DNA from 2 places in the Bradyrhizobium cedriense genome. Region 1 is predicted to be linked to the other one. Evidence: riboswitches for the same ligand, from Rfam matches in the RefSeq annotation. Region 1 holds a riboswitch; the other holds the start of a gene.

The links. Region 1 has a riboswitch for S-adenosylmethionine ahead of metX (homoserine O-acetyltransferase MetX). Riboswitches for the same ligand answer to the same signal wherever they lie in the genome.
Region 2: it holds a riboswitch for S-adenosylmethionine, as region 1 does, so the genes downstream of both, ACYCVF_RS19385 (O-succinylhomoserine sulfhydrylase) here and metX (homoserine O-acetyltransferase MetX) in region 1, are expected to answer to the same signal.

Annotation. Positions count from the first base shown of each region.
Region 1 is NZ_JBTSWB010000005.1:276,700-281,113, forward strand. Features, by position in the region: gene metW (methionine biosynthesis protein MetW) at 1-334, opposite strand, end outside; gene metX (homoserine O-acetyltransferase MetX) at 336-1,532, opposite strand; SAM riboswitch at 1,618-1,697, opposite strand; gene ACYCVF_RS22535 (chorismate mutase) at 1,918-2,766, shown strand; gene hisC (histidinol-phosphate transaminase) at 2,800-3,897, shown strand; gene ACYCVF_RS22545 (prephenate/arogenate dehydrogenase family protein) at 3,894-4,414, shown strand, end outside.
Region 2 is NZ_JBTSWB010000004.1:588,627-593,040, reverse strand. Features, by position in the region: gene ACYCVF_RS19400 (hypothetical protein) at 1-99, opposite strand, end outside; gene ACYCVF_RS19395 (PAS domain-containing protein) at 203-616, opposite strand; gene ACYCVF_RS19390 (2'-deoxycytidine 5'-triphosphate deaminase) at 806-1,951, opposite strand; SAM riboswitch at 2,024-2,103, shown strand; gene ACYCVF_RS19385 (O-succinylhomoserine sulfhydrylase) at 2,179-3,366, shown strand; gene ACYCVF_RS19380 (SGNH/GDSL hydrolase family protein) at 3,432-4,414, opposite strand, start outside.

The DNA of each region.
Region 1 (4,414 bases):
CACGCGGCTGCCGCGTCGCCTGCAGCGTCTGCGACAGGATCACGTAGTCGAAGGCGTCGTCGGGATAGTTGACGAGGTCGGTATCGGCATCGCCCTGCACCACCGCGAGGCCCTTGGCAACACAGCGGTTGACGCCCTCGCGCGACAGTTCGATGCCGCGGCCGTCGATGCCGCGGGTCTCCAGCAGCTGAAGCAGATCGCCCTCGCCGCAGCCGACATCGAGCACCTTCGAGCCCGGCTTCACCATCTCGGCCACCAGCCGATGATCGGCGCGATAGTCACCGGACTGCCGGCCCGCAACGCCGTCCAGCGGCAATACTTCCTGCACGGACATCTCAGCTACCCTTCAATCCGCGCGCCTTGCCTGCCGATTGCAGGAAGGCGCGGGAAATGTCGAAGAACTCGGGCACGTCGAGCAGGAACGCGTCGTGGCCGCGATCTGTCTCGATCTCGGCAAACGACACCCGCGCGCTCGACGCATTCAGCGCGTGCACCAGCGCGCGCGATTCCGACGTCGGAAACAGCCAGTCGCTGGTGAAGGAGACCACGCAGAAGCGGGTCTGGATTCCCGCAAAGGCCTTCGCCAGCACGCCGCCATGATCGGCGGCGATGTCGAAATAGTCCATCGCGCGCGTCAGATAGAGATAGGAGTTGGCATCGAAGCGTTCCACGAAGGACGAGCCCTGGTAACGAAGATAGCTTTCGACCTGGAAGTCGGCATCGAACGAGAAGGTCGGCAGCTCGCGGTCCTGCATGCGGCGGCCGAACTTGCGATGCAGCGCGGCGTCCGAGAGATAGGTGATATGCGCCGCCATCCGGGCCACCGCGAGCCCGCGATGCGGATGGATGCCGCGGTCCGCATAGCCGCCATTGTGCCAGTCGGGATCGGCCATCACGGCCTGGCGGCCGAGCTCGTGGAAGGCGATGTTCTGCGCCGAGTGCCGCGTCGCGCAGGCAATCGCCAGCGCGGAGAACACGCGGGCAGGATAGGCCGCGGTCCATTGCAGCACCTGCATGCCGCCCATCGAGCCGCCGACGACGGCGAACAGCGTGTCGATGCCGAGCCGGTCGATCAGCATCGCCTGCGCGCGCACCATGTCGGGGATGGTGATGACAGGGAAATCCAGGCCCCAGACCTTGCCGGTGGCCGGATTGACCGAGGCCGGGCCGGTCGAGCCCATGCAGCCGCCGATCACGTTGGAGCAGATGATGAAGTAGTGCTTGGGATCGATGGGCCGGCCGGGGCCGACCAGCGTTTCCCACCAGCCGGGCTTGCCGGTGACGGGATGCACGTTGGCGACATGCTGGTCGCCAGTCAGCGCATGGCAGATCAGAATGGCGTTGGAGCGGTCGGCGTTGAGCTCGCCATAGGTCTGGTAGGCGATCTGGAACGGGGTGAGATCGACGCCGCAATCGAGCCGCAGCGGCTGCTCTGCGCCGAAATGCGCGACCTGCGAGCTCGGGTGATCCACCTCGTGCGACCGTTCGTCGGAGCTGATCGCAGGACTGGGCACGGACTTGACGCCAACCATCATCGACCTCGTTTGCGACTGCCGTCAGACAGCCGCTGGAATCAGGCCATGAAAAACCCGGCCTGAACGATAGGTTCGGCCGGGATCGGAAGCGTCCCCGGCCTGTTTAGCGAGTTTTTTAACGTGGCTGCAAGCCGGCCGGCTCAAATGACCACGGAACAGGCAAACGCTACCGTCTTGGGTGGTTTTCGTCAAGTCGCGGTCCGGGTCAGTCAAATTCGTCTCTGTCTCATCGGCAAAACAGACCGTCATTTCTCTTTGCTTTCGCCGCCCCGACTGCCTAATCAGGACATTGATCGCAACGGTGGCGGCCTTACGAAGTGTCTTGCCGACCCGCATTGAACGCCCCTCAACGGCCCAAGTTCTTCAACAGTCCAAGTCAGACATGACCCAACGTCCGCCCGCGCCACCATCGCTCCAGGAACTGCGCAAGGAGATCGACGCGATCGACGAGAGCATGCATCGCCTCCTGATGCAGCGCGGCGACATCATCGACCGCTTGATCCAGGTGAAGCAGACGCAAGAGGTCGGCTCGGCGTTCCGCCCGGCGCGCGAGGCCGACATGATGCGCCACCTCGTGCAGCGCCATCGCGGCATCCTGCCGCTCGATACGGTCGAGAGCATCTGGCGCGTCATCATCTCGACCTTCACCTATGTCCAGGCGCCGTTCTCCGTGCATGCCGACATCTCGGTCAGCGAGTCGGCGATGCGCGACTCCGCGCGCTTTCATTTCGGCTTCACCGTGCCCTACGTCGCACATTTCAGCGCGCAGGCCGCGGTCGAGGCGGTGGCGAAATCCAAGGGCGACCTGGCGCTGGTCTCGGCAACATCCAGCCGGACGCCGTGGTGGCTGTCGCTCGAGGCCGCTGGCGCGCCAAAGATCATCGCGCGGATGCCTTTCGTCGAACGCGCCGATCATCCTGCGGCGATGCCGGTGTTCGCGGTCTCGCGTGTCCCCGACAGTGCTCTGGTGACGGAAATCGAGACCTTCAGCGTACGGGTGTCGGGGTGGAACGCCGAGGTCGCGCGCGCCCTGTCGCCGCTCGCGGAGATCGTGGCGGTGCCCGACACCGCCTTCGACGGCGCGGCGTTGCTGATCTCGGTGACCAGCGCGACCACCATCGACAAAATCAGGGCTGCCCTGATCGAGGCGGGGGCCTCGGTGCGCTCCACGGCCCTCGTCGGGAGCCACGCAACGCGCTATACGGTGCCCCCGACCGGGGCAAAATCGTAAATCGCGAGCAGCCCCGCCTATCCGGAGTCCAAGATGTCCCGTCCCGTGCCGAATCCCGGCATTCTCGATATTGCGCCCTACACCCCCGGCAAGAGTCCGGTGCCGGAGCCGGGCCGCAAGGTGTTCAAGCTCTCGGCCAACGAGACGCCGTTCGGACCCTCGCCCAAAGCGATCGAGGCGTTCAAGCGCGTGGCGGATCATCTGGAGGACTATCCGGAAGGCACCTCGCGTGTGCTGCGCGAGGCGATCGGCCGCTCTTTCGGACTCGATCCCAACCGCATCATCTGCGGCGCCGGCTCGGACGAGATCCTCAATCTGCTCGCCCACACCTATCTCAGCCACGGCGACGAGGCGATCTCCACCACGCACGGTTTCCTGGTCTACCCGATCGCGACGATGGCTGTCGGCGCCAAGAACGTCGTCGCGGCCGAGAAGAACCTCACCTGCGACGTCGATGCCATCCTCAAGGCAGTGACGCCGAAGACGAAGCTGGTCTGGCTCGCCAACCCCAACAACCCGACCGGCACTTACATCCCGTTCGACGAGGTCAAGCGGCTGCGCGCCGGCCTGCCCTTGCACGTGTTGCTGGTGCTCGACGCCGCCTATTCCGACTACGTCTCGCGCAACGACTACGAGATGGGGATCGAGCTCGTCGCCACCACCGAGAACACGGTGGTGACGCACACCTTCTCCAAGATCCACGGCCTGGCTGCGCTGCGCATCGGCTGGATGTTCGGCCCCGAACACATCATCGACGCCGTCAACCGCATCCGCGGTCCCTTCAACGTGTCGACGCCGGCGATGTATGCCGCGGTCGCCGCGATCGAGGACACCGCACACCAGGCAATGTCGAAGCAGTTTACCGAGACCTGGCGCAACTGGCTCACCGAGGAGATCGGCAAGCTCGGACTGAAGGTGACGCCGAGCGTCGCCAATTTCGTGCTGATCCACTTCCCGGCCGACAAGGGCAAAACCGCTGACGACGCCGACGCCTTCCTGACCAGGCGAGGCCTCGTGCTGCGCGGCTTGAAGAACTACGGCCTGCCGCATGCGCTGCGCATGACGATCGGCACCGAGGAGGCCAACCGTCTCGTGGTCGAGGGCTTGCGCGACTTCATGGCCGGCAAATGAGGTCGCAGGGGCATTTCGAGCGCGTCGCGCTGATCGGCTTCGGCCTGATCGGCGGCTCGATCGCGCGCGCTGCGAAGCTCCAGGGCCTGGCGGGCGAGATCGTCACCACCGCGCGATCGGAGAAGACACGCGCGCGCGTCGCCGAGCTCGGCATCGTCGATGAGGTCGTCGCAACCAATGCGGAGGCCGTGAAGGATGCCGATCTCGTCATCCTATGCATTCCGGTCGGCGCCTGCGGACCCGTGGCTCAGGAGATCGCCGCGCATCTGAAACCGGGCGCGATCGTCTCCGACGTGGGCTCGGTCAAGGGCGCGATAGTCAGGGACATGGCCCCGCATCTGCCGAACGGCATTCATTTCGTGCCGGCGCATCCGGTCGCGGGCACGGAGCACTCGGGCCCCGATTCAGGATTTGCCGAGCTCTTCATCAACCGCTGGTGCATCCTGACGCCGCCGGAAGGCACTGACGCTGCGGCCACGGAGCATCTGCGCGCGTTCTGGGCGGCGATGGGCGCCAA
Region 2 (4,414 bases), on a different contig from region 1:
GGTGAGGATCAGGCCGGTGAAGTAGGCGTGATAGAGATCGGCGACCGCGCGCCAGCGCGTCCATTGCGCTTGCTGCGCGGGGTCCGATGCGGCGGTCATGTTCGCTCCCGATCGTTGTTTGATCGAGTGTGTCACTGCATCGGGTCGCAGACAACATGATGCGCGTGCAGGACGCCCTGCACGGCAGCCCGTCAATTCCGCATCACGAACTTTGCGCAGCCTTGGCGGCGCGCTCGCGTTCGACGCGTTCGGTGACGTCGCGCGCCATCGCAACTGATCCCTGCACGCGACCTTCGGCGTCGCGCACGAGCGCGAAGGTCATCTCGATGTAGAGCTTGCGCCCGCTCTGGTGCAGCGCGCGAGTCAGAGTCGGTCGTCCCGCCAACTTCATTACGCCGCTGGCGAGAGCGGCCTCGAAACCCTTCCAGTGCGCCGCGCGCAGATGTTCGGGGATGATCAGGTCGAGGTTCTGTCCGAGCGCTTCGTCCGCCGGGAAACCGAACAGCGTGGTCGATGCGCGATTCCAGCGGATGATCGTGCCGGAGCGATCGGAATAGATCAGCGCGTCCGCGACGTCTTCGATGATGTTTGCGTCGAGATCGGATGGATTGCTCATCTCGTCACCTCGCATGTAGCCCTGGTTTTGCGTCGCGTCCTGACGCACATTCGGAGTCATCACCCGCGTTGTGCGCACTTGCGCGCCGGGGCGGGCGATCCAGTGTTCCGAGGCGTCAGTGAACAAATCGAGAGGCTGCGGCGTACTGGATGCCCGGTCAAGCCGGGGGCATGACAGTAGAGCGTGGAGCTACACCCGAAAATGCTTCGATAGTTTGAGGCCCTGCGCCTGATAGTTGGAACCGATGCGCTGCCCGTACATCGCGTCGGGCCGGGCCAGCATCTTCTCATAGACGAGGCGACCGACGATCTGGCCGTGCTCGAGGATGAACGGAACCTCTCGCGAGCGCACCTCCAGCACGGCGCGCGCGCCCTGCCCGCCGGCGCCGGCATAGCCGAAGCCGGGATCGAAGAAGCCGGCGTAATGCACGCGGAACTCGCCGACCAGCGGATCGAACGGCACCATCTCCGCGGCGTAATCGGGCGGCACCTGCACCGCTTCTTTCGAGGCGAGGATGTAGAATTCGCCGGGGTCGAGGATCAGGCTGCCGTCGGGGCGGGCCGACATCGGCTCCCAGAAGTCTTCGACCGCATAGCCGGAACGGCGATCGACGTCGACGACGCCAGTGTGGCGCTTGGCGCGATAGCCGACGAAGCCGCTCGCCTTCTCGCCCGACAGATCCACCGATACAGCGACGCCGCCCGAGAGATCAGCATCGTCGATGTCGACGAGGCGCTCGGCTGCATGCAAGCCGTCAAGTTCGTCGGCATTGAGGATGGCGTCACCAGTGCGGAAGCGCACCTGCGACAGGCGCGAGCCCTCGCGCACCAGCACCGGAAAGGTCTTCGGGCTGATCTCGGCATAGAGCGGACCGTGATAGCCGGCGCCGATCATGTCGAACCGGCGGGTGCCGTCGGCAATCACGCGGGTGAAGACGTCGAGCCGGCCGGTGGAGCTCTTGGGGTTCGCGGCCGCGACGATCTCCGGCGGCAGCGCCAGGCTTTCCAGCAGCGGCACGATGTAGACGCAGTTGGTCTCCAGCACCGCGCCGTCGGCAAGGCTGAACTCGTGCAGCTTCAACTCGTCGATGCGCTCGGCCACGGTGGCACCGGGGCCGGGCAGGAAGCTCGCACGGACGCGATAGGCGATATCGCCGAGGCGCAGATCGAGGCTTGCCGGCTGGATCTGGCTTTCGACGAAGTCGTATGCGGGCAGAATAAGCCCCGCCTCCGCCATCGCCGCGATCATGCGGTCAGGCAGGATACCATTGGCGTCGGCAGCGACCGTGAACGTCAAACGGCGGTCCTCATCAAGGGGGCAAACGCATACCGACATACGGGAAATACTAGCCTTTTACGGCTATCCGATGGACGCCTTGACGGAAAGGGCATAGCGGAATATGAGCATCACTTATCCCGTGGTGATTTGAGCCGGCCGGCTTGCAGCCACGTTAAATAAGTCGCTAAACAGGCCGGGGACCTCTGTGATCCCGGCCCGTGGAGATTTCCAGGCCGGTTTTTTTGTGACCGTTTTTCGCGTCGACGGTCATGTCGGAGGTACCTATGTCGAAGTCGACCGCCAACTATCGCCCCGAAACCCGCCTGGTCCATTCCGGGACGCTGCGCTCGCAATATGGCGAGACCTCGGAGGCGCTGTTCCTGACCCAGGGCTATGTCTACAACAGCGCCGAGGAGTGCGAGGCGCGGTTCAAGGGCGAGGACCCCGGCTTCATCTATTCGCGCTACTCCAACCCGACCATCGCGATGTTCGAGCGCCGCATGATCGAGCTCGAAGGTGCCGAAGCCGCCCGTTCGGCGGCGACCGGCATGGCTGCGGTGACGACCGCGATCCTGGCGCCGCTGAAGGCCGGCGATCACGTGGTGGCGTCGCGGGCGCTGTTCGGCTCGTGCCTCTACGTCATCCAGGATCTGTTGCCGCGCTACGGCATCGAGACCACGCTGGTCGACGGGCTCGATCTCGACCAGTGGCAGCGGGCGTTGCGGCCGAACACCAAGACGTTCTTCCTGGAGAGCCCGACCAACCCGACGTTGGACGTGCTGGACATCCCCGGCATCGCCGAGATCGCGCACAAGGGCGGCGCCCGGCTCATCGTCGACAACGTGTTCGCAACCCCGATCTGGCAGAGCCCGCTCGCGTTAGGGGCCGACGTCGTCGTGTATTCCGCGACCAAGCATATCGACGGCCAGGGCCGGTGCCTGGGCGGCATCATCCTGTCGTCGGAAGCCTTCATCGCCGAGCACATCCACAATTTCATGCGCCAGACCGGGCCGTCGATCTCGCCGTTCAACGCCTGGGTCCTGCTCAAGGGCCTGGAGACGCTCGGCGTGCGCGTGCGCGCGCAGACCGATACTGCAGCGCGCATTGCCGAGGTGCTGGCGAGCCATCCGAAGATCTCGCGGCTGGTCTATCCCGGCCGTGCCGACCATCCGCAGGCAGCTCTGGTGAAGAAGCAGATGCGCGGCGGCTCGACGCTGGTCGGCTTCGAGGTCAAGGGCGGCAAGGCGGCCGCGTTCCGCGCGCTCAACGAATTGAAGCTGGCGAAGATCTCGAACAATCTCGGCGACGCCAAGAGCCTCGTCACGCATCCTGCCACCACGACGCATCAGCGCCTCAAGCCGGAGGACCGCGCCGCGCTCGGCATCAGCGAAGGGTTCATTCGCTTCTCCACCGGGCTCGAGCACCCTGACGACCTGATCGAAGATCTGACGGCAGCGCTGGAGAAGGTGTAAGGGCGAATGGCGAGTAGCGAGTAGCAATCCCTATTCGCTATTCGCCATTCCCCATTCGCTTCCAATCACATCGGCCGGTACGTCCGAACGTCCGCGGGCACGTTCACCCCGAGCTTGATCTGGCCGACGGAACGGATGATGTCGTCACCCAATAGCTGGGCGAAGCAGGCATAGCCCCAATCGTTCATGTGCAGGCCGTCGGCGATCACGAAGCCTTCGACCGGAATGGCCTGCTTCTCGTGCCAGTCGCGCATCACCTCGAAGCGCGGGAAGATTCCGACGTGACGGAGCTCGGCGACACTGCCGAGCAGCTTCACCATTTTGCCGGCGCTCTCGGCGCGCTGATTGACGGCCGGCGAATATTGCGGATCCACCAGCACGATGTCGGCGCCCCCGGCAGCCTGAATGCGGCTGATGCCTTCCTCGACCAGCTTGGCGGTTTCACCGGGATCGAGATTTCGCAACACGGCGTTGGTGCCGACCTGCCAGATCACGAGGTCCGGATGCATGTCGATCACCTGCGTCTGGAGGCGCTTCATCATCTCGGGAGCGTCCTCGCCGCCGACGCCGGCATTGATGACGCTGATGTCGGAGGTCGGATAGTGCCGGCGCAGCTGCGCGGCGAGACGATTTGGGTAGTTGAACTCCGGCGAGCTCGCGCCGAACCCTTGAGTAGACGAGGAGCCGAACGCGACGATGACGACGGGCTGGCCGGCGACGAGCTTGCCAGCAACATGCGGCAGCGAGCCCATCGCCTTCGAACCGCCCTTCGGCGGCAGGCAGGGCACACGGTTGAAGATGTCGCCGGCAGACTTGGCGGCCTGCTTCACCTTGTCGATGGCGCGTGCCGTGATGCCGCGTTGCTCGGGCGACGTCGCAGCGACTGTGGTCTGGGAGGGCGAAGCGGAGGCGGGATCAGCCGACTGCGCGGGGGCGGGCGTCACCTGTGCGGCTGGCGTCTGGGCATGCGACTGCGAGGCCGGCGTCAGCAACAACAGCGCTGCGGCTGCAGGCGCGGCCAGCCACGTCGTCAGGCAAAAAGGGCGTA